3 regions of the Frigidibacter sp. MR17.24 genome follow, and region 3 is predicted to be linked to each of the others. Evidence: riboswitches for the same ligand, from Rfam matches in the RefSeq annotation. Region 3 holds a riboswitch; each other region holds the start of a gene.

Region 1 (9,799 bases), on a different contig from region 3:
ATCACCTCGAACAGCGCGCCGCCGCGCGCGGCCGAGGCCTCGGGCGACAGCCGGCGCACGACGGCCGGGAATTCCTGCCGTCCCTGCGCGCGCATCGAATCGATCAGCTCGCGGCAGCTCTCCGGGGTCAGCTTGTCATAGGCGCGGTTGTGGCGGCCCCACATCACGCAGGTGGCGGGATCGACCCAGGACAGCCGCGCCGGCGCGCCCGCCGGGGCATCGCCGGCGGTCCCGTCGGGGCCGCCCTCCGGCGCGGTGCCAAGACCGCTCAGGATCTGGTCGAAGACGTCGTCATCGTCGCGGCTGGTCACGGCCATGTCCTTTCGCCTCGTCCTTCCACCTTGCCCGGCATCCTGGTCAACGCGATCCTAACAAATCCGCAGCAGGGCGCACGTCCCGCTTGCGCCGACGGCCCGCCCGCCCCGCCGGACCCTTGCGACCCGTTCCCGCACGGCATCCCCGCCCGGCCTGCTGCACGGCCTGCCCGCGCGGCACCCGGGGCGGGCGCGGCGCCGGTGCGGTGCTGCAAGGCCTTGCGCCCGAAGCGCAAAGCGGTGTTCCCTTGCCCGGCGACGGCCCGGGCACGTCCCGGACCCCCGGCCCGACCAGGAGACATGCGATGACCAGCCCGACCCCCTCCGCCGCCACGCCGCCGTGCATCATCTGCGTCGCGATCACCGGATCGCTGCCGACCAAGGACAACAACCCCGCGGTGCCGATCACGATCGCCGAACAGATCGAGTCGACGCACGAGGCCTTCGAGGCCGGCGCCACCATCGCCCACTGCCACGTGCGCGACGACGAGGGCAAGCCGACCTCGGACCCCGAGCGCTTCGCGCGGCTGAAAGAGGGGCTGGAGACGCACTGCCCCGGCCTGATCGTGCAGCTGTCGACCGGCGGGCGCTCGGGCGCGGGGCGGACGCGCGGCGGGATGCTGCCGCTCGGGCCAGACATGGCCTCGCTCTCGGTCGGCTCGAACAACTTCCCGACCCGGGTCTACGAGAACCCGCCCGATCTGGTCGACTGGCTGGCCGCCGAGATGCTCGCCCATGACATCAAGCCCGAGATCGAGGCCTTCGACCTGTCGCACATCGTGCAGGCCACGCGGATGCAGGCCGACGGCCGGCTGAAGGGCCCGCTCTACGTGCAGTTCGTGATGGGGGTGAAGAACGCGATGCCGCCCGACGAGCCGATCTTCGATTTCTACATCGAGACGCTGAAGCGGCTGGCGCCCGACGCGCAGTGGTGCGCCGCCGGCATCGGCCCGGCGCAGCTGACGATCAACGAATGGTCGATCGCCAAGGGCGGCCACACCCGCACCGGCATGGAGGACAACGTCCGCCTCGACCGCGAGCGGCTCGCGCCGTCGAACGCGGCGCTGGTGCGCCGGGCGGTGGATCTGTGCGCGAAATACGACCGGCCGGTCGCGACCTGGCAGCAGGCGCGCCAGATCCTCGGCCTGCGGATGCCCGTGGCGGGCTGATCGCCGCCGATTCGGACGATCGGCGGGACAGGCTTCGGCCCGTTCCGCCGGATGTCGAAGAAGCTTCGACGATCCGGCCTTGTCCGCGCAAGCCTGTCGCGCCGCAGCGGGCGGCGGCGGGCGCATTTGCCAAGATATTTCCCGCTCCTCGGATATCCTTTTGCCAACGCAACATCGGCATCGGATCGGGGATCATCGCCATGCGCATCGTGGTACTGGGGGCAGGGGTCATCGGCGTCACCACCGCGTGGGAGCTTGCACAGGCCGGCCACGAGGTCACCGTGATCGACCGCCAGCAGGGCCCCGCGCTCGAGACGAGCTTTGCCAACGCGGGCGAGGTCAGCCCCGGCTATTCCACCCCCTGGGCCGCGCCGGGCATCCCGCTGAAGGCGCTGAAGTGGATGTTCCAGAAGGACGCGCCGCTGATCCTGAACCTGGCGCCCGACCGGCTGAAGCTGACCTGGCTGGGCGAGATGCTGGGCAACTGCACCTCTGCCGCCTACGCGGTCAACAAGTCGCGCATGACCCGCCTTGCCGAATACAGCCGCGATCGGCTGGACAGCCTGCGCGCCGCCACCGGCATCACCTTCGACGACCGCCAGCAGGGCACGCTGCAGGTGTTCCGCTCCGAAAAGCAGATCGAGGCGGTGCAGAAGGACATCAAGGTCCTGAAAGAGGACGGCGTCGCCTTCGAGGAACTCGACCGCGCCGGCTGCCTCGCGGTCGAACCCGGCATGGCCGGCGCGGCGCATCTGATCGCGGGCGGGCTGCGGCTGCCCAACGACCAGACCGGCGACTGCTTCAAGTTCTCGAACCGCCTGGCCGAGATGGCGGCGGCGGCGGGCGTGGCATTCCGCTGGGGCGTCGGCATCCGCCGGCTGGTGGCGCGCGCGGGCCGGATCGACGCGGTCGAGACCGACCGCGGCCTGATCCACGCCGATGCCTTCGTGCTGGCGCTCGGGTCGCATTCGCCGGCGCTGACCGCGCCGCTGGGGTTCCGGCTGCCGATCTACCCGGTCAAGGGCTACTCGCTGACCGCGCCGATCCTTGATCCGTCGCGCGCCCCGGAATCGACGGTGATGGACGAGACGTTCAAGATCGCGATCACCCGGCTGGGCGAGCGGATCCGCATCGGCGGCCTGGCCGAGATCAACGGCTTCGACCAGTCGCTGAACCTCAAGCGCCGCGGCACGCTGGAACGCTCGGCCGGCAGCCTGTTCGTCGGCGGCGGCGACCTGAAGGCCGCCAGCTTCTGGACCGGCCTGCGCCCGATGACGCCCGACGGCACCCCGGTCGTCGGCCGCTCGCCGGTCGAGAACCTGTGGCTGAACACCGGCCATGGCACGCTGGGATGGACGATGTCGGCGGGCTCGGCCCGGGTGCTGGCGGACCTGATCTCGGGCCGCGCGACCGACATCGACGCAAGCGACCTGGGCTTTGCCCGCTACGTGAAGACCGCGGCCAGCCTTGCCCGGGCGCGCGGCATCGCACAGCCGGCCTAGGCGCGGCGCATCAGGTAGATGTCCATGATCCAGCCGTGGCGCGCCCGCGCCGCGGCCCGCGTCTGCAGGATGCGGTCCGACACCTCGGACAGCGGGCCCGAGATGCTGATCTCCTCGGTCATGCCGGCATAGGCCGACCACCAGATCTCCACCCCCGCGGGCGGCACGGCCGCGAAGGCGCCGCCCGCGTCCAGCATCACCACCACCGTGTCGACGCCAGCGGGCCAGCCCTCGTCGCGCAGCCGCCGCCCGGTGGTGACCACGAAGGGCTTGCCGACCTCGTTCAGCGGGATGCGGTGCGCGGCGCACAGCGCCTGGATCGAGGTCACGCCCGGGATCACGTCGACCGTCACCGGCCGCACCGCGGCCAGCCGCCCGGCGATGCGCAGGGTGCTGTCATACAGCGACGGATCGCCCCAGACCATCAGCGCCACCCTCGCCGGGCCGGGGCCGATCGCCCGGTCCCAGACCGCCGCGATGCGGTCGTGCCAGTCGGCGACGCGGGCCTCGTAGGCGGGGATCGCGGGATCGCGGACGGGCAGCGGGAACGGCCGCAGCCGGCCGGTGTCGCCGATCACCTCGGCCGCGATCGCGCGGCGCAGGTCGGCAAGGTCGGCCTTGTCCTCGCCCTTCTCGGGGATCAGCACGATGTCGGCCGCGCGCAGCGCCTCGGCCGCCTGGAAGGTCAGGTGCTTGGGGTGGCCGGTGCCGATGCCGACCAGCGAAAGATGGATCATGGGCCCCCCGGACATGGAACGGGCCCCGGGATCGATCCCCGGGGCCCGCAAGCGATAGACGGTTTCGCGCCAGCGCGAAAGATCAGGCGGCGTGATGCAGGCGCGGCGTCACGATGCCGGACTTCTCAAGCCCTTTCAGCGACTTGGCGCCGGCCAGCACGGCCAGGTCGACCAGCGGCTCCAGCAGCACGACCGACATGTAGGCCAGGCCGAACGACCCGATGGCGGCAAGGTTCGCGGCCTCGAAGCCCTGGCCGTAGACCGCCCAGAACCCGACCCAGGCGACGATCCCGCCCTGATAGGCGGTCGACAGCTTCAGCGCCTGGCCATAGCTCAGATCGACATAGGCGGTGCCGGGCGCGATGATCCGCGCGGCCAGCGCCCGCAGGCCGAACAGCGGCACCAGCAGCGTGGTGACGTTCATGCCGTATTGCGGCAGGTCGAAGGGCGCGAAGAACAGGCCCTGCAGCAGCAGGCCCATCGCCAGCCCGACCGCGGCCGGCGCGGCGCCGAACAGCAGGAACAGGGTCGAGCCCAGGATCAGGTGCACCTCCGAGATGCCGACGGGATGGTGCGGCAGCACTTGGAAGAAGGTGAAGACGGCGGCGGTCGCAAGGACCGAGCGCGCGGCGAGCGAGGGCAGCCCCTTCTCCAGCGCGGCCTCGGCCGTCATCTTCAGCGCGGTCGCGCCCGCGGCGGCGGCGGTGCCATAGCTCAGCAGCAGTTTCGCGCCGGTGACGACGCCATGTTCGATATGCATCAGGATCTCCTTGCCGTCACACCCGACGGCGGTCCGAGGGTCACCTCTCAGGCCGGTTTCCTGGCTCGCGGGTCGAGGGCGGACCTGCGGCCTTCCCGGGCTCCGGCGCCGAGGATCGGCGCGGCGGCTTGGCCCAGTGGCACGCGTGGCAGGCCCGCCTCACCGCATACAGTCGCGGGGGCGGCCGGGGCTTCGGGCGCCGCGATTGGGTCCGCCCTTCCCCGTTCCCGATGAAGCCCGACGCCTGGGGCGTGCTTGCGGGCACCAAAGAGATCTTCAGGTAACGCGCGCGTGAGGCGGCGGTCAAGTCCCTGCGCCGTCCTCGCCCGCGAGCGGGCCGTAAAGGATCAGCGCCGGCGCCGTGCCCGGCGCCTCGGACGCCAGCCGCGCCGCCAGCGTCGACAGCGTCATCCGCACCAGCCGCTGCTCGGGCTGGCCCACCGCCTCGGCCATCAGCGCGGGGGTGGCGGGCGACAGGCCGCGCGTCATCAGGAGCGCCGCGAAGGTCGGGAAGGTGCGCCGGCCCATGAAGACGACCGTGGTCGCCTCGGGATCGGCGAGCGCGGCCCAGTTCATCGCCTCGGGCAGGCCGCCGCTCACGTCGGCGCCGGTGATGAACTGCACCCGCCGCGCCGTCAGCCGCCGCGTCAGCGGGATCGCCGCCGCCGCCGCCGCCGCGCAGGCCGAGGGCACGCCGGGCACGATGTGAAAGCCGATGCCGGCGGCCTGCAGCGCGACGATCTCCTCCTCCAGCCGGCCGAAGATGCCGCTGTCGCCGGATTTCAGCCGCACCACCCGCAGCCCGGCCTGCGCCTGCTCGACGATCAGGCGGTTGACGTGGTCCTGCTTGGCCGAGGGCCGCCCGGCGCGCTTGCCGACGGCGATCAGCTCGGCCCCCGCGCGGGCATGGGACAGCACCGGCCCCGAGGCGAGATCGTCGAACAGCACCACGTCGGCCGCGGCCAGCCGCGCCACCGCCTTCAGCGTCAGAAGTTCGGGGTCGCCCGGGCCGGCCGAGACGAAGGCGACGGAGCCGGGAGGGAAGGGATCGGTCGTCATGTGGCCTCGGCGATCAGGTGGAAGAAGCTGCCGGTCGCGCGCCCGCCGCCGGGCAGGATGCGCGTCGATCCGGTCTCGGGCACCGCGGCGCCGGTCGCGTCGGTGACGCGCGCGAGCGGCGCATCAGGCTGCGACAGGATCGTGGCATAGTGGAATTCGTGCCCGCGCGCCCGGGCGGGCAGGCCGGGGGCGGGGGTGGCCAGCTCGGCCAGCCGATAGCCCAGGTGCATCCGGCGCCCGGCGAAGCTGGTCTCGAGCGCGAAGAGCCCGGCCATCTCGTGCCGGGTGCCGTCCTTGGCCACCAGCCCCGCCCCCATCGCCATGTAGCCCCCGCATTCGCCGTGCACGGGGCGCGTCTCGGCGAAGGCGCGCAGCCCCGCGCGGAAGCGCGCCGCGCCGGCCAGCCGTCCGGCATGCAGCTCGGGATAGCCGCCGGGCAGCCAGCAGGCGCCGGCCGAGGGATCGGGCGCCTCGTCGGCCAGCGGCGAGAACGGCAGGATCGTCGCGCCGGCCGCGCGCCAGCCCGCGACGAGATGCGGGTAGACGAAGCTGAAGGCCTCGTCGCGCGCCAGCGCGATGCGCCCGGCCGGCGGCGGCAGCGGCCGGTGGGCCGCGGCGCCCAGCGCACAGGCCCGCGCCGCGGCGCGGATCGCGTCCAGATCGCAATGCCCCGCCACCAGATCGGCCGCCGCGTCGAGGATCGCGTCGAGCCCCGCCTGCTCCTCGGCCTGCACGAGGCCGAGGTGACGCTCGGGCATCTCGATCGCGGCGAGCCGCGGCAGCGCGCCCAGCACCGCAAGCCCCGCGGCCCCGATCCCGGCGCGCAGCAGCGCCTCGTGGCGGGGCGAGGCCACGCGGTTCAGGATCACCCCCGCGATGCGGATGTCGGCGCGGAACGCGGCCAGCCCCAGCGCCACCGCACCCGCGGTCTGCGCCTGCCCCGAGGCGTCGATCACCACCACCACCGGCCAGCCGGTCAGCGCCGCAAGGTCGGCCGAGGAGCCGGTGCCGCTCTCGCCCGGGGCCGCGACCCCGTCGTGCAGGCCCATCGACCCCTCGGCGATCACCAGTTCGGCCGGCGTGTCGGCGCCGATTTCGGCCCCGGTTCCGGCGGCGATCAGCGCGCCGATCTGCCCCGCGCCCATAGCCCAGCTGTCAAGGTTGACCGAGGCCCGCCCCGTCGCCGCGCGGTGGAAGGCGGGATCGATGTAGTCCGGGCCGCTCTTGAACGCCTGCACCGCGACGCCCGCGCGGACGAAGGCGCGCGCAAGCCCCAGCGTGACCGTGGTCTTGCCGGTGCCCGAGGCGGGGGCCGAGATGATGAGGCCGGGCGCGGTCATGAGGCGTCGGGAAAGCGGGGATCGGTGCCGACGGGGCGATAGCGGCGGTCGTAGTCGCCCGCGTAAAGCCGGCTTTCGCCAAAGCCCTCGGCCGCGAGCGTCCGGCCCACGAGGATCAGCGCGGTGCGCCCCAGCGTGTCCTCGGCCGCGGCCTCGATGGTGGCGAGCGTCGCGCGCACCACGCGCTCGTCGGGCCAGCTGGCGCGCCAGACCACGGCGACCGGGCAGTCGGGGCCGTAATGCGGCGTCAGCTCCGCCACCACCTTCGGCAGCACGTGCACCGACAGGTGGATCGCCAGCACCGCGCCGGTCGCGGCGAAGTTGGCCAGCGTCTCGCCCTCGGGCATCGCGGTGGCGCGCCCCGAGGTGCGCGTCAGCACCACCGACTGCGCCTGCCCGGGCAGCGTCAGCTCGGCCCCCAGCGTGGCGGCGGCGGCGGCGAAGCTGGGCACGCCGGGGGTGACGTCATAGGGGATGCCCATCGCGCGCAGCCGGCGCAGCTGTTCGCCCATCGCCGACCAGACCGACAGGTCGCCCGAATGCAGCCGCGCGACATCCTGGCCCGCGGCATGGGCCGCGGCGATCTCGGCCATGATCTCGTCGAGGCTGAGGGGCGCGGTGTTGACGATCCGGGCGCCGGGCGGGCAATGCGCCAGCACCCCCTCGGGCACCAGCGAGCCCGCGTAAAGGCAGACCGGCGCCGCGGCGATCAGGTCGCGGCCCCGCAGCGTCAGAAGGTCGGCCGCGCCCGGTCCGGCGCCGATGAAATGCACAGTCATAGGTCTTCTCCCGGGCCAAGGGCGAGCGCCGCCGTGGCCTGTCCGTCATCCGAAATCGCCCGCGGCCCCGCCAGCCGCGCGCCCGGGCCCGCCGCCGCCAGCGCCGCCGCCTCGGCGACCGAGCCGGTGCCCTGCGCCGCCCGGCTTGCCGCGCTGTCCGTCAGCGTGCGCTGCGCGGCCAGCGCGGCGGGCGCGACGGCGATCACCGCGCGGCCCGTCAGCCGCTCCAGCGCCTCGGCCTTGGCCGCCGCCGTGGCCAGCGCCTGCGGCGCCCCGCCCGCCCGCGCCAGCGCCGAGGCGACCGAGGCCGCCGTCGCGCGCGAAGTGAAGCCCACCCCCGCCACGCTCATCCCAGCCGCCATTGCACGACCGGCCGCGCCCGGGACCAGCCGTGCAGCGGGCCCAGCGGCTCGGCCTGCGCGGTCTCGATCCGCAGCAGGCTGCCGCCGTGGCTGCCCTGCAGGTGCACCAGCAGCGCCTCGGTCTCGAGCGTGACCGCGTTCACCACGATCCGCGCCGCCGGCGCCGCCGCGCGCAGCGCCTCGAACAGCGCGAGCGAGAAGCCGCCGCCGACGAAGACCGCCTCGGGCGGCGGCAGGCCCGCCAGCGCCTCGGGCGCGCGGCCCTCGACGACGGCGATGCGGTGCGCCAGCCCGAAGGCCTCGGCATTGGCACGGATGTTCGCGGCGCGCGCGGGTTTGGCCTCGATCACCGTGGCCCGTCCCCCCGCCAGCCCCCATTCGACCGAGACCGACCCCGAGCCGCCGCCGACGTCCCACAGGTGCTCGCCCGGACGCGGCGCCAGCGCGGATAGGGTCACGGCGCGGATCGGCGCCTTGGTGATCTGGCCGTCATGGGCGAAGAGATCCTCGGGCAGGCCCGGCGCGCGCGGCAGGAACCCGGTGCCCGCGGCCTCGATCGCCATCAGGCAGGGCGCCGCGGCGGGGCTGGCGAAGGTCTCGGCGGTGGCGGCAAGGATCTCTTCGCGCGGGCCGCCAAGCGCCTGCATCACCCAGACGCGCGAGGGGCCGTGGCCGCGCGCGGTCAGCCAGCGGGCCAGCTCGGCCGGGGCCGCGCCGTCGCGCAGGGTGACGATGGCGCGCACCCCGGGCGCCAGCAGCGGGCGCAGACGTTCGAACGGCGCGGCATGCAGCCCGAGCGCGATGCAGTCCTCAAGCCGCCAGCCCAGCCGCGCGGCGGCGAGCGCGGGGGCCGAGGGCGCCGGGAAACAGCGCCATTCGCCGGGGGCGAGATCGGCGGCGAGCGTGCCGCCCGCGCCGTGCCAGAACGGGTCGCCCGAGGCCAGCACCGCGACGCGCGTGCCGCGCAGCGCCAGCACCGGCGCGGTGTCGAACGGCACCGGCCAGGGCCGCGCGCGGCCCGCGTCGATCCCGGCCAGCGCCAGGTGGCGCGGCCCGCCGAACACGGCTTCCGCCGCGTCGAGCGCGGCGCGGCTTGCCACCGACAGCCCCTCCGGGCCATCCTCGCCCAGACCGATGATCGTGACCCAGGGCTCAGCCACGATGCGCATCCTTCTTCTCGGCGGCACCACCGAGGCCAGCCGCATGGCCCGGGCGCTGGCCGATGCCCGGCGCCCCGCGATCTTCTCCTACGCCGGGCGCACCGAGGCGCCGGCGGCGCAGCCGATCCCGGTGCGCATCGGCGGCTTCGGCGGTCCCGAGGGGATGGCGGCCTACCTGCGCGACCACGCGATCAGCCACGTGATCGACGCGACCCACCCCTTCGCCGCGCGCATCAGCGCCAATGCCGTCGCCGCCTGCCGCGCCGCGGGCACGGCGCTGGTCGCGCTCGAACGCCCGGCCTGGGCGCCGGTGCCCGGCGACGACTGGACCCGCGTCCCCGATGCCGATGCCGCCGCGGCCGCGCTGCCCGAGACGCCGGCGGCGGTGTTCCTCGCGATCGGCCGCCAGTCGCTGCAGCCCTTCGCCGCGCGCGACCAGCACCGCTACCTGCTGCGCCTTGTCGACCTGCCCGAGGCGCTGCCGATCCCCAATGCCGAGGCCGTCATCGCCCGCGGCCCCTTCACGACCGAGGACGACCTCGCGCTGATGCGCGCGCATGGCATCACCCATGTCGTGGCCAAGAACGCGGGCGGCAGCGGGGCGCGCGCCAAGCTTG
Region 2 (9,799 bases), on a different contig from region 3:
GGCCAGCAGGTAGACCGGCGATCCGATCGCCAGCATCAGCATCCCGCCAAGCGCCTGGCCGGCGGGATCGGGAACGGTGCCGCAGGCGGCGGCATAGACGTCGCGCGGCGCCAGCGTCAGCACCGCGCCCAGCAGCACCATGTGCATCGAGGTCAGCAAGAGCCCTCCCGCCCCCGCCAGCGCGTCGCCCGCCGCACCGCTGCGCGCGGCCTGCAGGCAGCCCGCCCAGACCAGCAGCCCCGCCACCAGGAACATCGCCTGTTCCAGCACGAACAGCCCCGCCACCCGGTAGGCGCCGCCGTGCAGCCCCGGCAGGTGCCAGGCCCAGACCAGCACGAACTCGACCCCCGCCGCGACCAGCGGCGACATCGCCAGCGCCCGGGCAAGCGCGGGGGCGGCCAGCACGATCAGCGGCGCCGCCACCGCCACCAGCCCCATGTGGCGCAGCATGTGCGCGGCAAAGCGCGGCATCAGCGCATCGAGCGGCAGCGCCCACAGCCCCGCCAGCACCGCCGCGGCGGCCAGCGCGCAGGCGGCGCGCAGGCGCACCGGCGCGCTCACCGGCAGCTCGCGATGAACAGGGCGGGCAGCGCGACATAGGCCACCCCCACCGCCGAGATCACCGACAGCAGGAAGGCCGCGCGCCCGAGGAAGCGGTGGCGGTGCTCGGGGCGCGACAGCTCGGGCGGGGCGACGCCCTCGCTCGCGCGCAGGCCGCGCCAGCCGTTCCAGGCGATCGCCGCCAGCGCCGCCAGCGTCAGCCCCAGGATCGACAGCCGCAGCCCGCCGATCCCGCCGCCAAGCTTGGCGCACCAGATCGCGGCGCCGCCGTAGCACAGCAGGAAATGCCCCGCCCAGATCACCGGCGCCGCGGTGATGCGCCACAGCGTCGCGCTTTCGTCCAGCAGCTCGTCGCGGTCGTCGCGGGTCTCGATCCGGTTCATGCGCGCCCCCTCACAGCAGATGCGGCGCCACGCCGATCACCGCGGCGGTGACCAGCACGGTCAGCACGTGGAAGTGCCAGTAGAGCGTGACGTTCCACAGATCGGCATCGTGGTCGCGGTCGATCTTGCCGAAGACCAGCCCGGCCAGGCAGTAGGCCTGCATCACCACGCCCACCGCGACATGGGCGCCGGTCCAGATCACCAGCGCGCAGACGACCGCCGGATAGACATGGGCCGCGGGCGCAAGCCCCGCCACCGACAGCGCCAGCGCCCCGCCGCCGCCGATCGCCAGCACCATGCCGGCGATGACCGCGCCCACCGCCTGCCCCTGCCGCCCGGCCCGGTTCAGCCGCCGCGCGCCCAGCGTCGCCGCCCAGGCCAGCGCCAGCGCCGCCGCGGCCAGCGCGACCAGCCCCGGCACCGCATGTTCGGCCCCCGGCGGCAGGAAATCGGCGCGCGCGGTCCAGTAGAAGAAGAAGCCGAAGACGATCGAGGCGAAGGCGGTGGCGTCGCCCAGCATCGTGATCCACATCGCCCACCAGCCCACCGCCGCCGGCCCCGCCGCATAGGTCGGCAGCCGCAGGCCCAGCCCCACGTCCTTCATCGGCTTCTCGGGCACCCGCGCGGTCGAGGTCCACAGCCAGTAGAGGATGCAGCCGACCGCGATCAGCCCGGCCACCACCGCGGGCCCGTAGAGGTGGAAGGTCGGCAGGATGAAGCACCCGCCAGTGAAGGCCGCCGCCGCCAGCGTGATCCAGGCGTCGCCCGTCACCCGCTGCACCTGCACCGGCCGCGCGTCGATGACCGAGGTGATGATGGTCTCGCGCAGCCCCTCCTCGGCATCGGGCAGGTAGTACCGGCCCGCGTCCATCCGCGCGACGATTTCCGGCTGGTCCCACAGCGGATAGCGCGAGGTGACGTAGGGGATCGAGCGCACGCCCCAGTCCTCGCCCTCGACCGTGTCGGTCCATTCCAGCGTGCCGGCCTTCCACGGATTGCGGCTGGCCAGCCGCGGCTTGCCAGGGCGCAGCAGGTCGACGGTGAAGATGAGGAACCCCGCGGCGATGACGAAGGCGCCGACGGTCGAGATCAGGTTGAGCCAGTTCCACCCCAGGTCGCCGGGATAGCTGAACACCCGCCGCGGCATGCCCAGCAGGCCCGTCAGGTGCATCGGCAGGAAGCACAGGTTGAAGCCGCCGAAGATCAGCCAGAAGGCCCAGCGGCCCAGCCGCTCGGACAGCATCCGCTTGGTGAAGAACGGATAGAAATAGTAGACCCCCGCCATCACCGGCAGGATCATGCCGCCAAACAGCGTGTAGTGCAGGTGCGCCACGACGAAATAGGTGTCGTGCACCTGCCAGTCGAAGGGCGCGATCGCCAGCATCACCCCGGTCAGCCCGCCGGCGGTGAAGACGGCAAGCCCGCCCGCGATCCACAGCATCGGCAGGCTCATCGTCACCCGCCCGACCATCAGCGTGGCGAGGAAGACGAAGATCTGGATCCCCGTCGGGATCACCACCGCCTCGGACGCGGCCGAGAAGAACGCCAGCGAGATCGCCGGCAGCCCGGTGGTGAACATGTGGTGCACCCACAGCCCGAAGCTGAGGAACCCGGTGCCGACGGCCGAAAGCACGATCCAGGAATAGCCCAGGATCGGGCGCTGCGCGACGGTGGGCACCACCATCGCCGCGATCGCGATCGAGGGCAGGAAGACGATGTAGACCTCGGGGTGGCCGAAGATCCAGAACAGGTGCTGCCAGAAGATCGGGTCGCCGCCGCGGGTATGGTCGAAGAACGGCCAGTCGAGCGCGCGTTCCAGTTCGAACAGCAGGTCGCCCGCGATCAGCGGCGGGAAGGCGAACAGGATCATGCCGCCGACCACCAGCACGTACCAGCTGTAGAGCGGCATCATGTGGATGCGCATCCCCGGCGGGCGGCACTTCAGCACGCCCACGATCAGCTCGACCGCCGCCGCGATCGAGGCGACCTCGATGAAGGACAGCCCCAGCAGCCAGATGTCCGACCCCGGCCCCTCGGCCTCGGTCGCGAGCGGGGGATACATGAACCAGCCCGAATTCGGCGCGGCATCGAACAGGATCGAGCCCAGCACGAAGATGCCGCCGATCAGGAAGCACCAGTAGCCGAAGGCCGACAGCCGCGGGAACGGCATGTCGCGCGCGCCGAGGAACGCGGGCAGCAGCAGGATCGCCATCGCCTCGAACAGCGGCACCGCGAAGAGGAACATCATCGCCGAGCCGTGCATCGTGAAGAACTGGTTGAACCGGTCGGCATCCAGGAACTGGATCCCCGGCCAGGCCAGCTGCACCCGCATCAGCAGCGCCAGCACCCCGGCGCAGAGCATGAAGGCGAAGCAGGTCAGCGAATACCACTTGCCGATCTCGGAATTGTTGACCGAACTCCAGTAGCCAAGCCCGGTCCTGGTCTGCCAGACCGCGCGCAGCCGGCGCTCCTGCGCCGCGGCAACCTCGGGCGCGACCGGCTCGGCCAGCATCTCCTCGGTCGGGGGATAGAGGCCCTCGGGCGCGCGCTGGGTCATTTCAGGCTTTCCAGGTAGGTGGCGAGCGCCGAGAGATCCGCGGCCGCGATCCAGTCGTAGGACGGCATCGCGACCCCGGGCTTGATCGCGCCGGCATGGGCGATCCAGTCCTGCAACGCCTGCGCGCCCATCGGAAGCGTGCCGGCGCCGACCGACCCGCGCGCGCCCAAATGCGTCAGGTCGGGCCCGACGAGGCCCGCATGCGCGGTGCCGCGGATCGCGTGGCAGGCGCCGCAGCCCTCGTCGCGGAACACCTCGGCGCCGCGGATCTCCTCGGGCGTCTCGGGGGGCCGGGCGGGGCGCGCCTCGGCGGCAAGCCAGGCGTCGAAATCGCCGGGCGCCAGGATCACCGCCTCGAAGGCCATCAGCGCATGCGAGGGGCCGCAGAACTCGGCGCACTGGCCGCGATAGCCGCCGGGGGTGTCGGGGCGCAGGGTCAGCACCGTCTCGCGGCCCGGGATCATGTCCATCTTGCCGCCAAGCGCCGGCACCCAGAACGAGTGGATGAAGCGGTTCGCGTTCAGCCGCAGCTCGGTCCGGGTGCCGGTGGGCAGGCGGATCTCGTTGGCGGCGACGATCGGGGCGGTCGCACCCTCGGGCCAGTATTCGACCCGCCACCACCATTCCTCGGCGGTGACGCGCAGCGTCAGCCCCTCGCCGGGCGCGCGCTGGGCGGGCATGATCGACAGCCCCCAGGCGAGCAGCGCCCCCACCAGCACCGTGGGCAGCACGACGCCGCCGCCGACGATCACCGCATTGGCGCGCGCGACCGGCATCGCGCCGGGGCGGTGGCGGGTGACGTACCAGAACAGCCCGTTCAGCCCCAGCCACAGCACCGCCGCGCCCGACAGCATCACGATGAACAGAAGCTTGAGCTGCGCCGCATCCTCGCCCGCCGGCGCCAGCGCCGACTGCCGTCCCGAACAGCCGGCAAGGATCGCCACCGCAAGCCACAGGGCCTGCGGCAGGCGGGCGGGAAGGAAAGGTCTCGTCTGTCGCAAGCCGGCCCCGGGGCAATCGTTCGATGCCCTAAGCACCGACGGCGCCGCAGGGTTCCCGAAAAATCGCGCCGGCGGCGCGCGGCGTCAGAACTCGACCCCGGCCTGTCCCTTGACGCCCGACCGGAACGGATGCTTGACCAGCGTCATCTCGGTCACCAGGTCGGCGGCCTCGATCAGCGCCTCCTTCGCGTTGCGCCCGGTCAGCACGACATGGGTCATCGCCGGCTTCTCGTCGCGCAGGAAGGCCAGCACCTCTTCGATGTCGAGATAGTCGTAGCGCAGCGCGATGTTGATCTCGTCCAGCAGCACCATGCGGATGGCGGGGTCGCGGATCAGCTCCTTGGCCTTCTCCCAGCCCGCCCGCGCCGCGGCGATGTCGCGCGCGCGGTCCTGCGTCTCCCAGGTGAAGCCCTCGCCCATGGCGTGGAACTGGCACAGATCGCCGAAATGGGTGGTGAGCAGGCGCCGCTCGCCGGTGTCCCAGGCGCCCTTGATGAACTGCACCACCGCGCAGGGCATGCCGTGGGCGACACAGCGCAGGATCATCCCGAAGCCCGAGGACGACTTGCCCTTGCCCGCCCCGGTATGGACGATCACCAGCCCCTTCTCGCCCTCCTTGGTCGCCATCATCCGGTCGCGCGCGGCCTTCTTCTTGGCCATCTTGCGGGCATGGCGGGCGTCGTCGCCCTCGGGCACCGCCGCGTCCTCACCCTGGGTCGCATCGCTCATCGGGGTCTCCTCAGCTTGACAACCGCCCCCCTCCTGCCTCAGGTGACGGGGCGCTGGTTCCTGTCCATAGGGCAGGCGAAGAGGGAATGCGATGCCCGGGTCCTCCGGTCAAGCGCAGCCGCCCCCGCGACCGTGACCGGAAAGGTCCGCCCAAGGCCACTGGCTTCAGCCGGGAAGGCGGGACGGACCGCTGGGAAGCCCGCTTCCCTGGATCCGCAAGCCGGGAGACCTGCCGGCGCGAGGAAGTTTCGGGCGGACGGGGTGATCCGCGACCGGCGCAAGGCGGGGCGCACCCGTCTTTCCGCCCGTTCGGCCCCCGCCCGCACATCTGAAGGGAGGCGCCGGCGCGATGACGGTCCTGCATGTCTGCACCACCTGCCGCGGCACCGAAGAGGTGCCCGAGGGCGGCCTGCGTCCCGGCGCCCGCCTGCACGCGGCCCTGGCCGACGGCCCCGCGCCCGCGGGCGTGACCGTGGTGCCCGTCGAATGCCTCTCGGCCTGCAATTCCGGCTGCGCCGTCGCGCTCTCGGCCCCCGGGCGCTGGTCCTATGTCTACGGCCGCATGACGCCCGAGGACGCGCCCGAGATCCTGCGCGGCGCCGCCGCCTATGCCGCCACCGCCGACGGGCTCGTGCCCTGGCGCGAGCGGCCCGTCATCTTCCGCAAGCAGTCGCTCGCCCGCATCCCCCCCATCCCGCAGGAGGCCTGAGATGTCAGACCTGACCAAGATCCCCGTCACCGTGATCACCGGCTTCCTCGGCTCGGGCAAGACGACGCTGGTGCGCCACCTGCTGCAGAACCCCGGCGGCCGGCGCCTGGCGGTGCTGGTCAACGAATTCGGCACCGTCGGCGTCGACGGCGAGATCCTGAAGGGCTGCGCCGACGAGAACTGCCCCGAAGAGAACATCATGGAGCTGGCGAACGGCTGCATCTGCTGCACCGTCGCCGACGACTTCATCCCGACGATCGAGAAGCTGCTGGCCCAGCCGGTGCGCCCCGAGCACATCCTGATCGAGACCTCGGGCCTCGCGCTGCCCAAGCCCCTCTTGAAGGCCTTCGACTGGCCCGCGATCCGCTCGAGGATCACCGTCGACGGCGTGATCGCGCTTGCCGATGCCGAGGCCGTGGCCGCCGGCCGCTTCGCCCCCGACGTGGATGCGGTGAACGCCCAGCGCGAGGCCGATGACAGCATCGACCACGAAACCCCGCTGTCCGAGGTGTTCGAGGACCAGATCGCCTGCGCCGACATCGTGCTTCTGACCAAGGCCGATCTCGCCGGCGAGGCGGGCCTTGCCGCCGCCCGCGACGTGATCGCGGCCGAGGCGCCGCGCCCGCTGCCGACGATCCCGGTGACCGAGGGCGCGATCGACCCCGCCCTGATCCTCGGCCTCTCGGCCGCGGCCGAGGACGACCTCGCCAACCGCCCCTCGCATCACGACGGCCATGACGACCACGAGCACGACGATTTCGACACGGTGGTCATCGACCTGCCCGAGATCGCCGATCCCGCCGACCTCGCCGCCCGGATCCAGCGCCTGGCGCGCGAGCAGCAGATCCTGCGGGTCAAGGGCTGGATCGCGGTGACCGGCAAGCCGATGCGGCTTCTGGTGCAGGCGGTGGGCGAGCGGGTGCGCCACCAGTTCGACGCGCCCTGGGGCGCGCGGCCGCGCAGCTCGCGGCTGGTGGTGATCGCCGAGCATGACCACGTCGACGTCGCCGCGATCCGGTCGGTGCTGCTCGACCCCGTCGAGGCCTGAGCCCGGCCGCGCCATGCACGTCGTCTTCCGCGAAAGCCACGGCCTCGACGAGACGGCCACCCCCTACGATCCCGGGCAGTCGCCCGGCGATCTGGTGGTGCTGTCCTTCTCCGACAGCGACCTCGGCGCCTTCGCCGAGGGCTGGCGGCAGGCCCGCGCCCGCGCGGCGGACCGACAAGACAGGACAGACGGGGTAAACGGGGCGGACCCGGTGCCCAGCCTGCGGCTGTGCAACCTCGTGGCGCTCAGGCACCCGGTCTCCACCGACACCTATGCCGAGACCACCCTGCAGGGCGCCAAGGCGATCCTCGTGCGCCTGATCGGCGGCGAGGCCTACTGGCCCTACGGCCTCGCCACCCTGCAGGACCTCGCCCGCCGCCGCGGCATCGCCCTCGCGGTGCTGCCCGCCGACGGCCAGGACGACCCGCGCCTCGCCGCGCTCTCGACCGTGCCGGGCTCGACGCTTTCGCGGCTCAAGCAGCTCTGCGATGCCGGCGGCGCGCTGGCGGCCGAGGCCGCGCTCTCGCAGCTCGCGCTCGCCGCCGGCCTCTGGCTCGCGCCGCCCCCCGGCGCCAAGACCCTGCCCGATCACGGCCTCTGGCACCCCGACCACGGCCCCCTCGTCGACTTTGCCCAAATATCCCGGGGGAGCGCCGCAGGCGCGGGGGCAGCGCCCCCGCCCGCCGCGGTCGTCACGGTCTACCGCAGCTATCTCACCGCCGCCGACATGGCCCCGGTCGCGGCGCTGGTCCGCGCGCTCGAGGCCCGCGGCTTCACCGCCTATGCGGCCTTCGTGCCCTCGCTGAAGGCCCCGGCCTCGGCGGCCTGGCTCGCCGCCCACCTCGCCGCGCACCCGCCCGCGGTGGTGATCAACGCCACCGCCTTCTCGGCCCGCGACGGCGCGGGGCGCACCCCGTTCGACGCGGTCGCGGCGCCGGTGTTCCAGGTCGCGCTCTCGACGGCGCGCGCGCGCGACTGGGCGGCGTCCGACCGCGGCCTCTCGCCCGCCGACCTCGCGATGCATGTGGTCCTGCCCGAGGTCGACGGCCGCATCGGCGCCGGGGTGATCAGCTTCAAGCAGCCCGCGCCCCGCGATCCCGATCTCGAGTGGTCGCGCTTCGCCCACCGCGCCCACCCCGGGCGCATCGACGCCGCCGTTGCGCGGATTGCCAATTGGCAATCGCTGCAAACCCTTCCCGCGCATGAGAAAAGCATCGCCCTCGTGCTGTCGACCTATCCCGGCCGCGCGCATCAGATCGCCCATGCCGTCGGCCTCGACGCGCTCGCCTCGGCCGAGGCGCTGATCGCCGATCTCGCAGCATCCGGGCATGACATCGGCGAGCTGGGCGGCCAGGCTGCAGGTCAGGCTGCGGGCCCGGCTGCGGGTGAAGAGGCGGCACCCGGGCAGGACCTCGCCCGGCGGCTGCTGCACGAGACGCTCGACTGGCCGCTCGCCGCATATCACGCGGCCCTCGCCGACCTGCCCGCGTCCCTGCGCGCGGCGCTCGCCGCCGCCTGGGGCGCGCCCGAGGACGATCCCCTGTGCGACGGCGCCAGCTTCCGCTTCCCGGCGGTCCGCAGCGGCCGGCTCGTCATCGCGCTGCAACCCGAGCGTGGCGAGATCGCCACGCGCGAGGACAGCTATCACGATCTCGCCCGCACCCCGCGCCACGGCTATGTCGCCTTCCACCTCTGGCTGCAGGCGCAGGGCATCGACGCGCTGATCCACATGGGCGCGCACGGCACGCTGGAATGGCTGCCCGGCAAGTCGGTCGCGCTGTCGGACGAGTGCTGGCCCGAGGCGCTGACCGGCGCGATCCCGGTGATCTACCCCTTCATCGTCAACGACCCCGGCGAGGCCGCGCAGGCCCGCCGCCGGATCGGCGCGCTGACGCTCGGCCACCTGCCGCCGCCGCTCGTCGCCGCCCAGACCCCGCCGGCGCTGCGCGAACTCGAACGGCTGCTCGACGAATATTCCACCGCCGACGGCCTCGACCCGGCGCGGCGCGACCGGCTGGTGGCCGCGATCCGCGCCGAGGCGCAGACGGCCGGGGTCGAGACCGACCTTGCCATCCCCGCCGCCGCCAGCGCCGCCGAGGCGATCCCGCAGATCGACCGCTTCGTCTGCGACCTGAAGGAAAGCCGGTTCGGCGACGGGCTGCATGTCTACGGCCGGGGCGCCTGCGGCACGGCGGAACGCGACGGGCTTCTCGCGGCGCTGGCCGGGGCCCGGGTCGAGGCCGGGCCCTCGGGCTCGCCCGCGCGCGGGCGCACCGACGTGCTGCCGACGGGCCGCAACCTCTATTCCGTCGACCCGCGCGCGGTGCCGTCGAAGGCCGCGCAGGCGCAGGGCGTGCGGCTGGCCGAAGAGCTGGTCCGGCGCCACCTGCAGGACCACGGCGACTGGCCGCGCGGGCTTGTCGTCGACCTCTGGGGCTCGGCCACGATGCGCACCGCGGGCGAGGATTTCGCGATGGCGCTGCACCTCGCGGGGCTGGCGCCGACATGGGATGCCGGCACCGGCCGCGTCACCGGGGTCGAGGTGATCCCGCTCGCGCTGCTGGACCGGCCGCGCATCGACGTGACGCTGCGGGTCTCGGGGCTGTTTCGCGACATCTTCCCCACGCTCGCGCAGCTGTTCGAGACCGGCACCGCCGCCCTCGCCGCGCGCGACGAGGACCCCGCCGACAACCCCTATCTCGCCCGGATCGCGCGCGTCTTCGGCCCCCGGCCCGGCCTTTACGGCGTCGCCATGGCCGCCGAGCTTGACACCTTCACCCCCGAGGCGCGCGCGGCGGCGGGCGAGGCCTG
Region 3 (9,799 bases):
TCGCGTTCGTAGATCTGCTGCACGACGCCGTCCGCCAGCCCCATCGCGCGCCAGCGCCGGAACGCCGGATCGGCCAGGTGCGCCTGGGCATAGGCGAGCGCCTCGGGCCCGACATCGAGGTTGTAGCCCGCGATCCGCGCCGCGACCGGGGCATAGAAGGCGTCCGCCGCCGAATAGTCGCCAAAGAGCCAGGGGCTGTCGGCGCGCCCGAACCGCGCCTTCGCCGCCGCCCAGATCTCCTGCACCCGCGCGAGGTCGCGGGCCACGCCCGGGGGCGGGGCACAGTCGGAATAGCTTTTCGACAGATTCATCGTCGCGTGGTCGCGCAGGGTGGCGAAGCCCGAATGCATCTCGGCCGCAAGCCAGCGCGCCCGCGCCCGCGCCGCGGGGTCGGCGGGCCAGATCCCGGCCGCGGGGTGCCGTTCGGCCAGCGTCTCGGCGATGGCCAGCGTGTCGCCCACCGCCTCGCCCTCGGGCGTGATCATCACCGGGACCAGCCGGCTGCCGAAAGGCTGCAGCGTCTGGGCAAAGGCGGGATCATAAAGCCGCACCAGCTCCGACCGGACCGGGATCCCGAACTTCTCGAACAGCAGCCAGCCGCGCAGCGACCAGCTGGAATAGGTGCGGTCCCCGATGGCGAGGCGATAGGTCATGGCGTCTGTCCTTTCCTGTGATGCCGGCACCTTAGCCCTGCCGGGCCGCGGCCCGCCAATTCCGTTTCGTGGCGCCGCCGATCACGGGCGCTGATGGACCGCGCTAGCGCCGCCGCGCGGATAATCCAGTCGCTTTGCACTTTTCATGAAACCCGGACGCCGTCTCGCGCGTAGTTGCGATGTGGGAAACGGACCGCGCCGTTCAGACCGGCCGGCCCGAACCCCCGGATGACCTACAGCACAGAAGGGGGTTCCGACATGGCACTTGACGGATCGGCCGACGGGCTTCTGCCGCGACGCGCGATGAAGGCGGAGCTGCTGGACGCGGAAACCGAGCACCGCCTCGCCGTGCGCTGGCGCGATCACCGCGACGAGGCCGCGCTGCACCGCCTGGTCACCGCCTACATGCGGCTCGCGATTTCGATGGCGGCCAAGTTCCGCCGCTATGGCGCGCCGATGAACGACCTGATCCAGGAAGCGGGCCTTGGCCTGATGAAGGCCGCCGACAAGTTCGACCCGGACCGCGGCGTGCGCTTCTCGACCTATGCCGTGTGGTGGATCAAGGCCTCGATCCAGGATTACGTGATGCGCAACTGGTCGATGGTGCGCACCGGCTCCACCTCCAGCCAGAAGGCGCTGTTCTTCAACATGCGCCGCGTGCAGGCCCGGCTCGAGCGCGAGGCGCGCGACCGGGGCGAGGTGCTCGACAGCCACCAGATGCGCGCCCTCGTGGCCCGCGAGGTCGGCGTGCCGCTGCATGATGTCGAGATGATGGAGGGCCGGCTCTCGGGGTCCGACTTCTCGCTCAATGCCACGCAGGCGGCGGACGAGGACGGGCGCGAGTGGATCGAGGCGCTGGAGGATGACAGCCCGCAGGCGGCCGAGCGCGTGGCGGAAAGCCACGACGCGGATGCGCTGCGGCTGTGGCTGGGCGTGGCGATGGGCGCGCTGACCCCGCGCGAGCGCTACATCGTCGGCGAGCGCAAGCTGCGCGCCGAGCCGCGGACGCTGGAATCGCTGGGCGACGAGCTGCGGCTGTCGAAGGAACGCATCCGCCAGCTCGAGGCGCAGGCGTTCTCGAAGATGCGCCGCTCGCTCGAGACCCAGTCGGGCGAGGTGCGCCATTTCCTGGCGTGACCTCGCGCCGGCCCTGATCCTCGCGCTGCTGCCGGTCGCGGCGGCGGGCGAGGAGGTCGCGCCCGCAGCACTGCCAGCCCGCATCGCCGATGCGGGCGCGCAGGTCGTGCTGCTGGGCGAGATCCACGACAACCCCGATCATCACCGGCTGCAGGCCGCCGCCGTCGCGGCGGTCCGGCCCGCCGCGCTCGTCTTCGAGATGCTCGAACCGGCGCAGGTCGCGGCCGCGGCGGGCATCGCGCGCGACGATGCCCCGGCGCTGTCGCGCGCCTTCAGCTGGCAAGCCTCCGGCTGGCCCGATTTCGCGATGTATGCGCCGATCTTCGCCGCGGCCCCGGGCGCGGCGCTTTACGCAGGTGGCCTGCCGCGCGACGAGGTGCGCCGCGCGGTGACCGACGGCGCGGCCGCCGTCTTCGGCGCGGGGGCGGCGCGCTTCGGGCTCGACCGGCCGCTGTCGGTCGAGGCGCAGATCGCGGCCGAGGACCAGCAGTTCCGCGCCCATTGCGAGGCGATGCCGCGCGACATGATGGCCGGCATGGTCGAGGCGCAGCGGCTGCGCGACGCGGCGCTGGCCCGCGCCGCGCTGCAGGCCCTGGACGAGACCGGCGGCCCGGTGGTCGTGATCGCCGGGGCCGGGCACGCGGCGCGCGACGCGGTGCCCGCGGCGCTGGCGCTGGCGGCGCCCGGCCTGCGCCCGCTGTCGGTCGGGCAGACCGAGACCGACGATCCCGACGCGCCCTTCGACCTCTGGGCGCAAAGTCCCGCGCCGGCGCGCGAGGACCCCTGCGCAAGCTTCGCCGCACCCGGCGGCAACTGACGCGCCGTTCCGGGCGGTTGTCATCGCGCGCGCGCATGCCTACTGCTGGGGCCAACGGCGCGCCACGGCGGCGCGGGTGGGAAAGGCAGTGGCGGCCATGCTGGCGGGAAAGCGCATCCTGTTGATCGTCGGCGGCGGTATCGCGGCCTTCAAGATCCCCGAGCTGATCCGCGCCCTGCGCGGCCGCGGCGCCGCCGTCACCCCGGTGATGACCCGCGCGGCCGAGGAATTCGTGACGCCGCTGACGCTGTCGTCGCTGGCCGGCGAAGAGGCGCACCGTCACCTCTTCGACCTGTCGAAAGAGGCCGAGATCGGCCATATCCAGCTGTCGCGGGCCGCCGATCTGGTGGTGGTGGCCCCGGCCACCGCCGACCTGATGGCGAAGATGGCGGCGGGGCTGTGCGATGATCTGGCCTCGACGCTGCTTCTGGCGACGGACAAGCGGGTGCTGGTCGCGCCGGCGATGAACGTGCGGATGTGGGACCATGCCGCGACGGCGCGCAACCGCGCCACGCTCGCGGCGGACGGGATCCTGTTCGCGGGGCCGAATTCCGGCGACATGGCCTGCGGCGAATACGGTCCGGGGCGGATGGCCGAACCGGCCGAGATCCTGACCGCGATCGAGGCCGCGCTGGCCGGCGGGCCGCTTGCCGGGCGCCATGTCGTCGTGACCTCGGGCCCGACGCACGAGCCGATCGACCCGGTGCGCTACATCGCCAACCGCTCCTCCGGCGCGCAGGGCACCGCGATCGCGGCGGCGCTGCGCGACCTTGGCGCGCGGGTCAGCTTCGTGACCGGCCCCGCCAGCGTTCCGCCCCCCGCCGGGGTCGAGGTGATCCGGGTCGAGACCGCGCGCGAGATGCTGGCGGCGGTGCAGGGCGCGCTGCCCGCCGATGCCGCGGTGATGGCCGCCGCCGTCGCCGACTGGCGCGTGGCCAACGCGGCCGGCTCGAAGATGAAGAAGGACGGCTCGGGGCGGGCGCCGGCGCTCGACTTCGCGGAAAACCCCGACATCCTCGCCACCGTCTCGCGCGGCGCCGACCGGCCCGGCCTCGTGGTCGGCTTCGCGGCCGAAACCGACGACGTCGTCGCCCATGCCACCGCCAAGCGCCTGCGCAAGGGCTGCGACTGGATCGTGGCGAACGATGTCTCGCCCGCGACCGGCATCATGGGCGGGGCCGAGAACGCGGTGACGATCATCGACGCCGCCGGCGCCGAGGACTGGCCGCGCCTGCCCAAGGACGAGGTCGCGCGCCGCCTCGCCGCGCGCATCGCCGCGGCGCTGGGCTGATCGCGCTCAGCCCAGCGGCTGGAAGCGAAGGTGGCGGCTGCCGTCCTCGGGATCGACGAGGGTGGTCGCGCGCACGCCGAACACCTCGGCCAGCCGGGCGCGGGTCAGCACCTCGGCGGGCGGGCCCAGCGCGACCATCCGGCCGCCCTGCAGCACCGCCAGCCGGTCGCAGCCCATCGCGTGGTTGAGGTCGTGCAGCGCGATCACCGTCGTCAGCCCCAGCCCCGCGACCAGATCCAGCACGGCCAGCTGGTGACCGATGTCGAGGTGGTTCGTCGGCTCGTCCAGCAGCAGCACCCGCGGCTCCTGCGCCAGCGCGCGGGCGATCTGCACCCGCTGCCGCTCGCCGCCCGACAGCGTCAGCCAGTCGCGCGCCTCGAAGCCCGCCATGTCGGTCGCGGCCAGCGCGCGCGCGACGATGCGGTCGTCCTCGGCCGAGAACGGCCGCAGCGCCGACAGCCAGGGCGTGCGCCCAAGCTCGACCGCGTCGCGCACGGTGATGCGCTCGGTGGTCTGCGCCTCCTGCTGCACGAAGGCCAGCCGGCGCGCCACCGCGCGCGGCCCCAGCCGGCGCAGGGGCGTGCCCTCCAGCCGCACCTCGCCCGCGCTCGGCCGCGCGAGCCCCGCCAGCAGCCGCAGCAGCGTCGACTTGCCCGAGCCGTTCGGGCCGACAAGCCCCAGACGCTCGCCCGGCGCGAGCGCGAGGTCGACGTCGCGCAGGATCCAGCCCGCGCGGGTGCGCCAGCCAAGGCCGGTTGCGGCCAGGCTCATCGCGCGCACCGCCCGCGGATCAGGATCAGCGCGAAGGCGGGCGCGCCGACCAGGGCCGTGACCACGCCGATCGGCAGCACCTGGCCCGGCACGATGATGCGCGACAGCACGTCGGCCGCGATCAGGAACACCGCCCCGATCAGCGCCGCAAGCGGCAGCATCCGGCCATGGCGCGGCCCGACCAGAAGCCGCGCGGCATGCGGGATCACGAGGCCGACGAAGCCGATCGCCCCGGTGACCGACACCAGCGCCGCCGTGGCCAGCGCCGTGGCCAGGATCAGCGTGGCCTGCACGCGCCGCACCGGCACGCCAAGCGCCGCGGCGCTGTCGGCGCCGAAGGTGAAGGCGTCGAGCGTGCGCAGGTGGCCCAGCGCGACGATCAGCACCAGCCCCGCCGCCGGCAGCGCCAGCGCCACGTCGGGCCAGCGCACGCCCGACAGGTTGCCCATGAGCCAGAACAGGATGCCGCGCGCCTGCTCGGCGCTGGCCGAGCGCGCGATCAGGAAGGTGGTGAGCGCGTGGAACAGCTGCGATCCCGCGATGCCGGCCAGGATGATCACGCCCGCGCCGCGCGGCCCCGCGCCGCCGCCCGCCGCCCGCGCCAGCGCCGCGACCAGCGCGAAGGCCGCGAGCGCGCCGGCGAAGGCGCCCGCCGACATCGACACCGCCCCCGCGCCCAGCCCCGCAAGCGCCACCAGCACCGCCCCGGTCGAGGCCCCGGCCGAGATCCCCAGCAGGTAGGGATCGGCCAGCGGGTTGCGCAGCAGCGCCTGCAGGATCGCGCCGCAGGTCGCAAGCCCCGCACCGCAGCCCGCCGCGACCAGCGCCCGCGTCAGCCGGTAGGACCAGATGATGCCCGCGTCGATCGGGTCGACCGGCAGGCCCGCGTCGAACAGCCGGTTCGCCAGCACCGCCAGCACCGTGGCCGGCGGGATCCGGGTCTCGCCGATGCAGATGCCGCCGATCAGCGCCAGCGCCAGCACCAGCGCCGCCGCCAGCACCCGCGGCGCGATCCCGCGCCGCCGCCGCGCGGCCGCAGGGGCAAGCGCGAGCGTCACGGCGCCAGCGTCTGCATCGCCGCGGTCAGCGTCTCAAGCCCGTCGACGACCCGGATCGAGGCCTCCATCTGCTGGGCGTCGAGGATCACGATCCGGCCCTCGCGCACGGCCGTCATCTCGCGCGTCACCGGGTCGGAGGCCAGGAAGGCCAGCTTTTTGTCGACGTCGTCGGCGGGGAAGCGGCGCCGGTCCATCCGCGCCAGCACGATGACCGAGGGGTCGGCGCGGGCGATGGTCTCCCAGCCGACGGTCGGCCATTCCTCGTCCGACTGCACGACGTTGCGCAGCCCAAGCTGGCGCATCATCCAGGCCGGGATGCCGCGCTGGCCCGCCACGAACGGGTCGAGGTCGAGATCCGCGCTCGAGAACCACACCACCGCCGAGGCGTCGGGCAGCGACAGCGCCTGCGCCCGGCCGACGGCGGCCGCCGCGCGCGCCTTCAGGTCGGCGACGATCTCGGCGCCCCGGGCCGGGCGGTCCATGATCGCGGCCATCTCCTCGATCGAGCGGTACAGCGTGGCGACGTCGAAATCGGCGCTGCGGGTGCCGTCCGAGCCGGTGAGGTTGTCCTTCGCCTCGCAGTCGGTGGGCATGACATAGGCGGGAATGCCGAGGTCGGCGAACTGCGCGCGGGTTCCGACCGCGCCCTGCGGCCCGATCATCCACTCGAACATCGTCGGCACGAAGCCCGGGCGGCGGTTGACCACCGCCTCGAAGCCGGGCGCGTTGTCGGCGATGCGCGGCACCCCGGCATCGACATCGCGATAGGCGGGCAGCACGTCGTTGAACCACAGCGCGGTGCCCGCCATCCGGTCGGCGACGCCCAGCGCATACAGGATCTCGGTCGTGGCCTGGCCGATGCTGACCACGTTCCCCGGCGGGCCGTCGAAGCGTAGCGGGTGGCCGCAGTTGTCGATCTCCAGCGGATAGCGCGTGCCCTCTGCCTGCGCGGGTGCGCAGGGTGCCAGCAGCGCGGCGAGCGCGAGGGCAAGGGTGACGGGACGGGCGGCGGGAAGGGCGGCGGGCGCCCGGTTCGGAAGACGGCTGGACGCGGGGGCCGGGGACCGCCGCAGGGAATGGGCACGCATGACTGCTCCTTCCGGGCACCCCGCCCGGGCTTGCTGATGGGGGATGGCAGGTCTCCTGACTCGCGGGTCGTGGCTTGCCCCGCCTTCCCGCGCCGTTGAGGGCGCAGTGGCATCGGGGGTCGCTCGCCGCTCACAGTTGCGGGGGCAGTCGCGGGTTCGGCGCCTGATGGCTACACCTCACCGCGTTCCCTTTTCATCCGGGCGGCCTGGCCGGCCCGGAAACCATCCGTTCCGGGATGCCCGAGCCGGGGGTGCGGGTCAAGCGGGCATGGTGGGCAAGGCGCAGCTGCATGGGGTGATCCGTATGAGTGTTATAATATAACAATCATGCCGGCCGGGGGCCGTCAAGCGGCTTTCCCTGCGCCGCGCGGGGTCAGCCCGGCGCGCGGGCCGCAGGGACATTCGGGTTGCCTGCGGCGGGGGGGCTTTGTATCGGTTGGCCATGGCGCAAGGGGCTCGGATGGAACTGATCATACTGGACGCGCGGCTGGCCGAGTGGGGCTTTCCCAGGTACCACAGCGCCGGTGCCGCCGCGATCGACCTCTTTGCCTGCATCGAGGCCCCGCTGCGCATCGAGGCGCAGGCGCCCGCGACCCTGGTCAGCAGCGGCGTCGCGCTGTCATTCGACGATGTCAGCCTTGCCGGGCTGGTGCTGCCCCGCTCGGGCCTCGGTCACCGCAAGGGGCTGGTGATGGGCAACGGCACCGGCCTGATCGATCCCGACTATACCGGCGAGATCTTCGTCAGCGCCTGGAACCGCAACCCGCCCGGCGCGGACCCGATCGAGATCCAGCCGGGCGAACGCATCGCGCAGATGGTCTTCGTGCCCGTCGTGCGCCCCAGCTTCACCGTCGTCGACCGCTTCAGCCGCAGCACCGAGCGGGGCGCCGGCGGCTTCGGCTCGACCGGCTGAGCGCCGGGCCGCGACCGCGAGGGGGCCACCACCCATGCAATCCGCCGCCAGATCGCCCGAGCGATGCCGGCCCTTCCGGGCGGGACGCTGATGCTGGTGGCCGCGATCGCCGCCGCGCTGCTGGCGCTGGCTTGGGCGCTGCGCCTGCCGCGCCGGGTGCTGGCCACGATGCTGGCGCTGCTGTGGCTCGCCGCGCTCTCGGCGCATCTGGTGCTGCCCGAGGGGGCGGGCCTGCGCCGCGCCATCGGCGGATCGGCGGCGGGCTGGTTCGCGCTGGGCCTCGCCGTGGCCGCGGTGCTGGCCTATCGCGGGGGCCTCGCCCGGCTGCGCGCCCGCGTCGCCGCAGCACCGGACCCCGCTTCGGACAGGCCCGCGGGCGCTTTCTCGTCGGCCGAGCTTGACCGCTATGCCCGCCACATCGTCCTGCGCGAACTCGGCGGTCCGGGGCAGCGCAAGCTGAAGGCCGCGAGGGTGCTGGTGATCGGTGCCGGCGGCCTCGGCTCGCCGGCGCTGCTGTACCTTGCCGCCGCGGGGGTGGGGACGATCGGCATCGTCGACGACGACACGGTCTCGAACTCGAACCTGCAGCGGCAGGTGATCCACCGCGACGCCGACATCGGCCGGCCCAAGGTCGCGAGCGCCGCGCGCGAGATGACGGCGTTGAACCCGCACGTCACCGTGATCGCGCACCCGATCCGGCTGGAGGCCGACAGCGCGGCGCGGCTGTGCGCCGACTATGACCTCGTGCTGGACGGCACCGACAATTTCGCGACCCGCCTTCTGGTCAACGCCGCCTGCGTCGCCGCCCGCAAGCCGCTGATCTCGGCCGCGATCACCCAGTGGGAAGGCCAGATCTCGCTCTACGATCCCGCCGCGGGCGCGCCCTGCTACGCCTGCATCTTCCCGCAGGAACCGGCCGAGGGCCTCGCGCCTTCCTGCGCCGTCGCGGGGGTGGTGGGCGCGCTGCCGGGCGTCGTCGGCGCGATGATGGCGCTCGAGGCGGTGAAGGAACTGGGCGGCGTCACCGCGTCGGGGGCCGGGCTGTCGCTGCGCGGGCGGATGATGCTTTACGACGCGCTCTGGGGCGAGAACCGCACCATCGCCATCCGCCGCCGCCCCGACTGCCCGACCTGCGGCGGGCTGCACGGCTGAGCCCCTCTGGCAAATCCGCCGCGCCGGTCATAGCTTCGGGGCAAAGGAGATTTGCGATGACCAACCCGCTGCTTTCCGACTGGACCGGCGCCTTCGCGCTGCCGCCCTTCGCCCAGATCCGCGACGAGGATTTCGCGCCGGCCTTCGATGCCGCGCTGCATGCCGCCCGCACCCGGATCGGCGAGATCGCCAAGGACCCGGCCGCGCCCAGCTTCGCCAACACGATCGAGGCGCTGGAGCTGGCCGAGGGCGATCTCGACCGGGTGGCGGGGGTGTTCTACAACCTGTCGGGCGCGGACTCGAACCCCGCGCGCGAGGCGCTGATGCGCGAGCTGGCGCCGAAGATGGCGGCCTTCTCGTCCGAGGTGACGATGAACGCCGCGCTGTGGTCGCGGATCGAGACGCTGTGGCACGGCCGCGACGGGCTCGGGCTCGACCCCGAGCAGGCCCGGGTGCTTGAGCTTTATCACCGCATGTTCCTGCGCGCCGGGGCCGAGCTGACCGGCGGCGACCGCGACCGCATGGCCGAGGTCAAGAAGCGCCTGGCCGTGCTGGGCACCAGCTTCACCCAGAACCTGCTGGCGGACGAGCGCGACTGGTCGCTCGACCTCGCTCCCGGGGATCTCGAGGGGCTGCCCGATTTCGTCGTCGACGGCATGGTGGCGGCGGCGGCGGAACGCGGGCGGACGGGGCACACGCTGACGCTCTCGCGCTCGCTGATCGTGCCGTTCCTGCAGTTCTCGCCGCGCCGCGCCCTGCGCGAGACCGCCTATCGCGCCTGGGTCGCGCGGGGCGAGACCGGCGGGCCGACCGACAACCGCGCCATCGCGACCGAGATCCTGTCGCTGCGAGCGGAGCGCGCGACGCTCCTCGGCTATGACAGCTTCGCCGACTACAAGCTGGAACCCGAGATGGCCAA

Evidence for each region. Region 3 has a riboswitch for cobalamin ahead of V8J39_RS17900 (ABC transporter substrate-binding protein). Riboswitches for the same ligand answer to the same signal wherever they lie in the genome.
Region 1: linked by a shared signal. The riboswitch ahead of V8J39_RS21885 (energy-coupling factor ABC transporter permease) and the one ahead of V8J39_RS17900 (ABC transporter substrate-binding protein) in region 3 are both predicted to bind cobalamin.
Region 2: linked by a shared signal. The riboswitch ahead of V8J39_RS21950 (DUF1636 domain-containing protein) and the one ahead of V8J39_RS17900 (ABC transporter substrate-binding protein) in region 3 are both predicted to bind cobalamin.

The regions. Positions count from the first base shown of each region.
Region 1 is NZ_JBAWKE010000013.1:4,133-13,931, forward strand. Features, by position in the region: gene V8J39_RS21865 (ParB/RepB/Spo0J family partition protein) at 1-317, opposite strand, end outside; gene V8J39_RS21870 (3-keto-5-aminohexanoate cleavage protein) at 620-1,483, shown strand; gene V8J39_RS21875 (D-amino acid dehydrogenase) at 1,684-2,985, shown strand; gene cobF (precorrin-6A synthase (deacetylating)) at 2,982-3,722, opposite strand; gene V8J39_RS21885 (energy-coupling factor ABC transporter permease) at 3,805-4,482, opposite strand; cobalamin riboswitch at 4,516-4,766, opposite strand; gene cobA (uroporphyrinogen-III C-methyltransferase) at 4,786-5,541, opposite strand; gene V8J39_RS21895 (cobyrinate a,c-diamide synthase) at 5,538-6,881, opposite strand; gene cobM (precorrin-4 C(11)-methyltransferase) at 6,878-7,660, opposite strand; gene V8J39_RS21905 (cobalamin biosynthesis protein) at 7,657-8,010, opposite strand; gene cbiE (precorrin-6y C5,15-methyltransferase (decarboxylating) subunit CbiE) at 8,007-9,182, opposite strand; gene V8J39_RS21915 (cobalt-precorrin-6A reductase) at 9,184-9,799, shown strand, end outside.
Region 2 is NZ_JBAWKE010000013.1:17,970-27,768, reverse strand. Features, by position in the region: gene V8J39_RS21975 (cytochrome c oxidase assembly protein) at 1-561, opposite strand, end outside; gene V8J39_RS21970 (hypothetical protein) at 558-944, opposite strand; gene ctaD (cytochrome c oxidase subunit I) at 955-3,501, opposite strand; gene V8J39_RS21960 (cytochrome c oxidase subunit II) at 3,498-4,502, opposite strand; gene cobO (cob(I)yrinic acid a,c-diamide adenosyltransferase) at 4,587-5,231, opposite strand; cobalamin riboswitch at 5,269-5,482, shown strand; gene V8J39_RS21950 (DUF1636 domain-containing protein) at 5,581-5,940, shown strand; gene cobW (cobalamin biosynthesis protein CobW) at 5,942-6,988, shown strand; gene cobN (cobaltochelatase subunit CobN) at 7,002-9,799, shown strand, end outside.
Region 3 is NZ_JBAWKE010000006.1:159,783-169,581, forward strand. Features, by position in the region: gene V8J39_RS17870 (glutathione S-transferase) at 1-653, opposite strand, end outside; gene V8J39_RS17875 (RNA polymerase factor sigma-32) at 912-1,790, shown strand; gene V8J39_RS17880 (ChaN family lipoprotein) at 1,873-2,607, shown strand; gene coaBC (bifunctional phosphopantothenoylcysteine decarboxylase/phosphopantothenate--cysteine ligase CoaBC) at 2,705-3,898, shown strand; gene V8J39_RS17890 (ABC transporter ATP-binding protein) at 3,905-4,669, opposite strand; gene V8J39_RS17895 (FecCD family ABC transporter permease) at 4,666-5,727, opposite strand; gene V8J39_RS17900 (ABC transporter substrate-binding protein) at 5,724-6,815, opposite strand; cobalamin riboswitch at 6,857-7,043, opposite strand; gene dut (dUTP diphosphatase) at 7,276-7,728, shown strand; gene V8J39_RS17910 (HesA/MoeB/ThiF family protein) at 7,792-8,880, shown strand; gene V8J39_RS17915 (M3 family metallopeptidase) at 8,937-9,799, shown strand, end outside.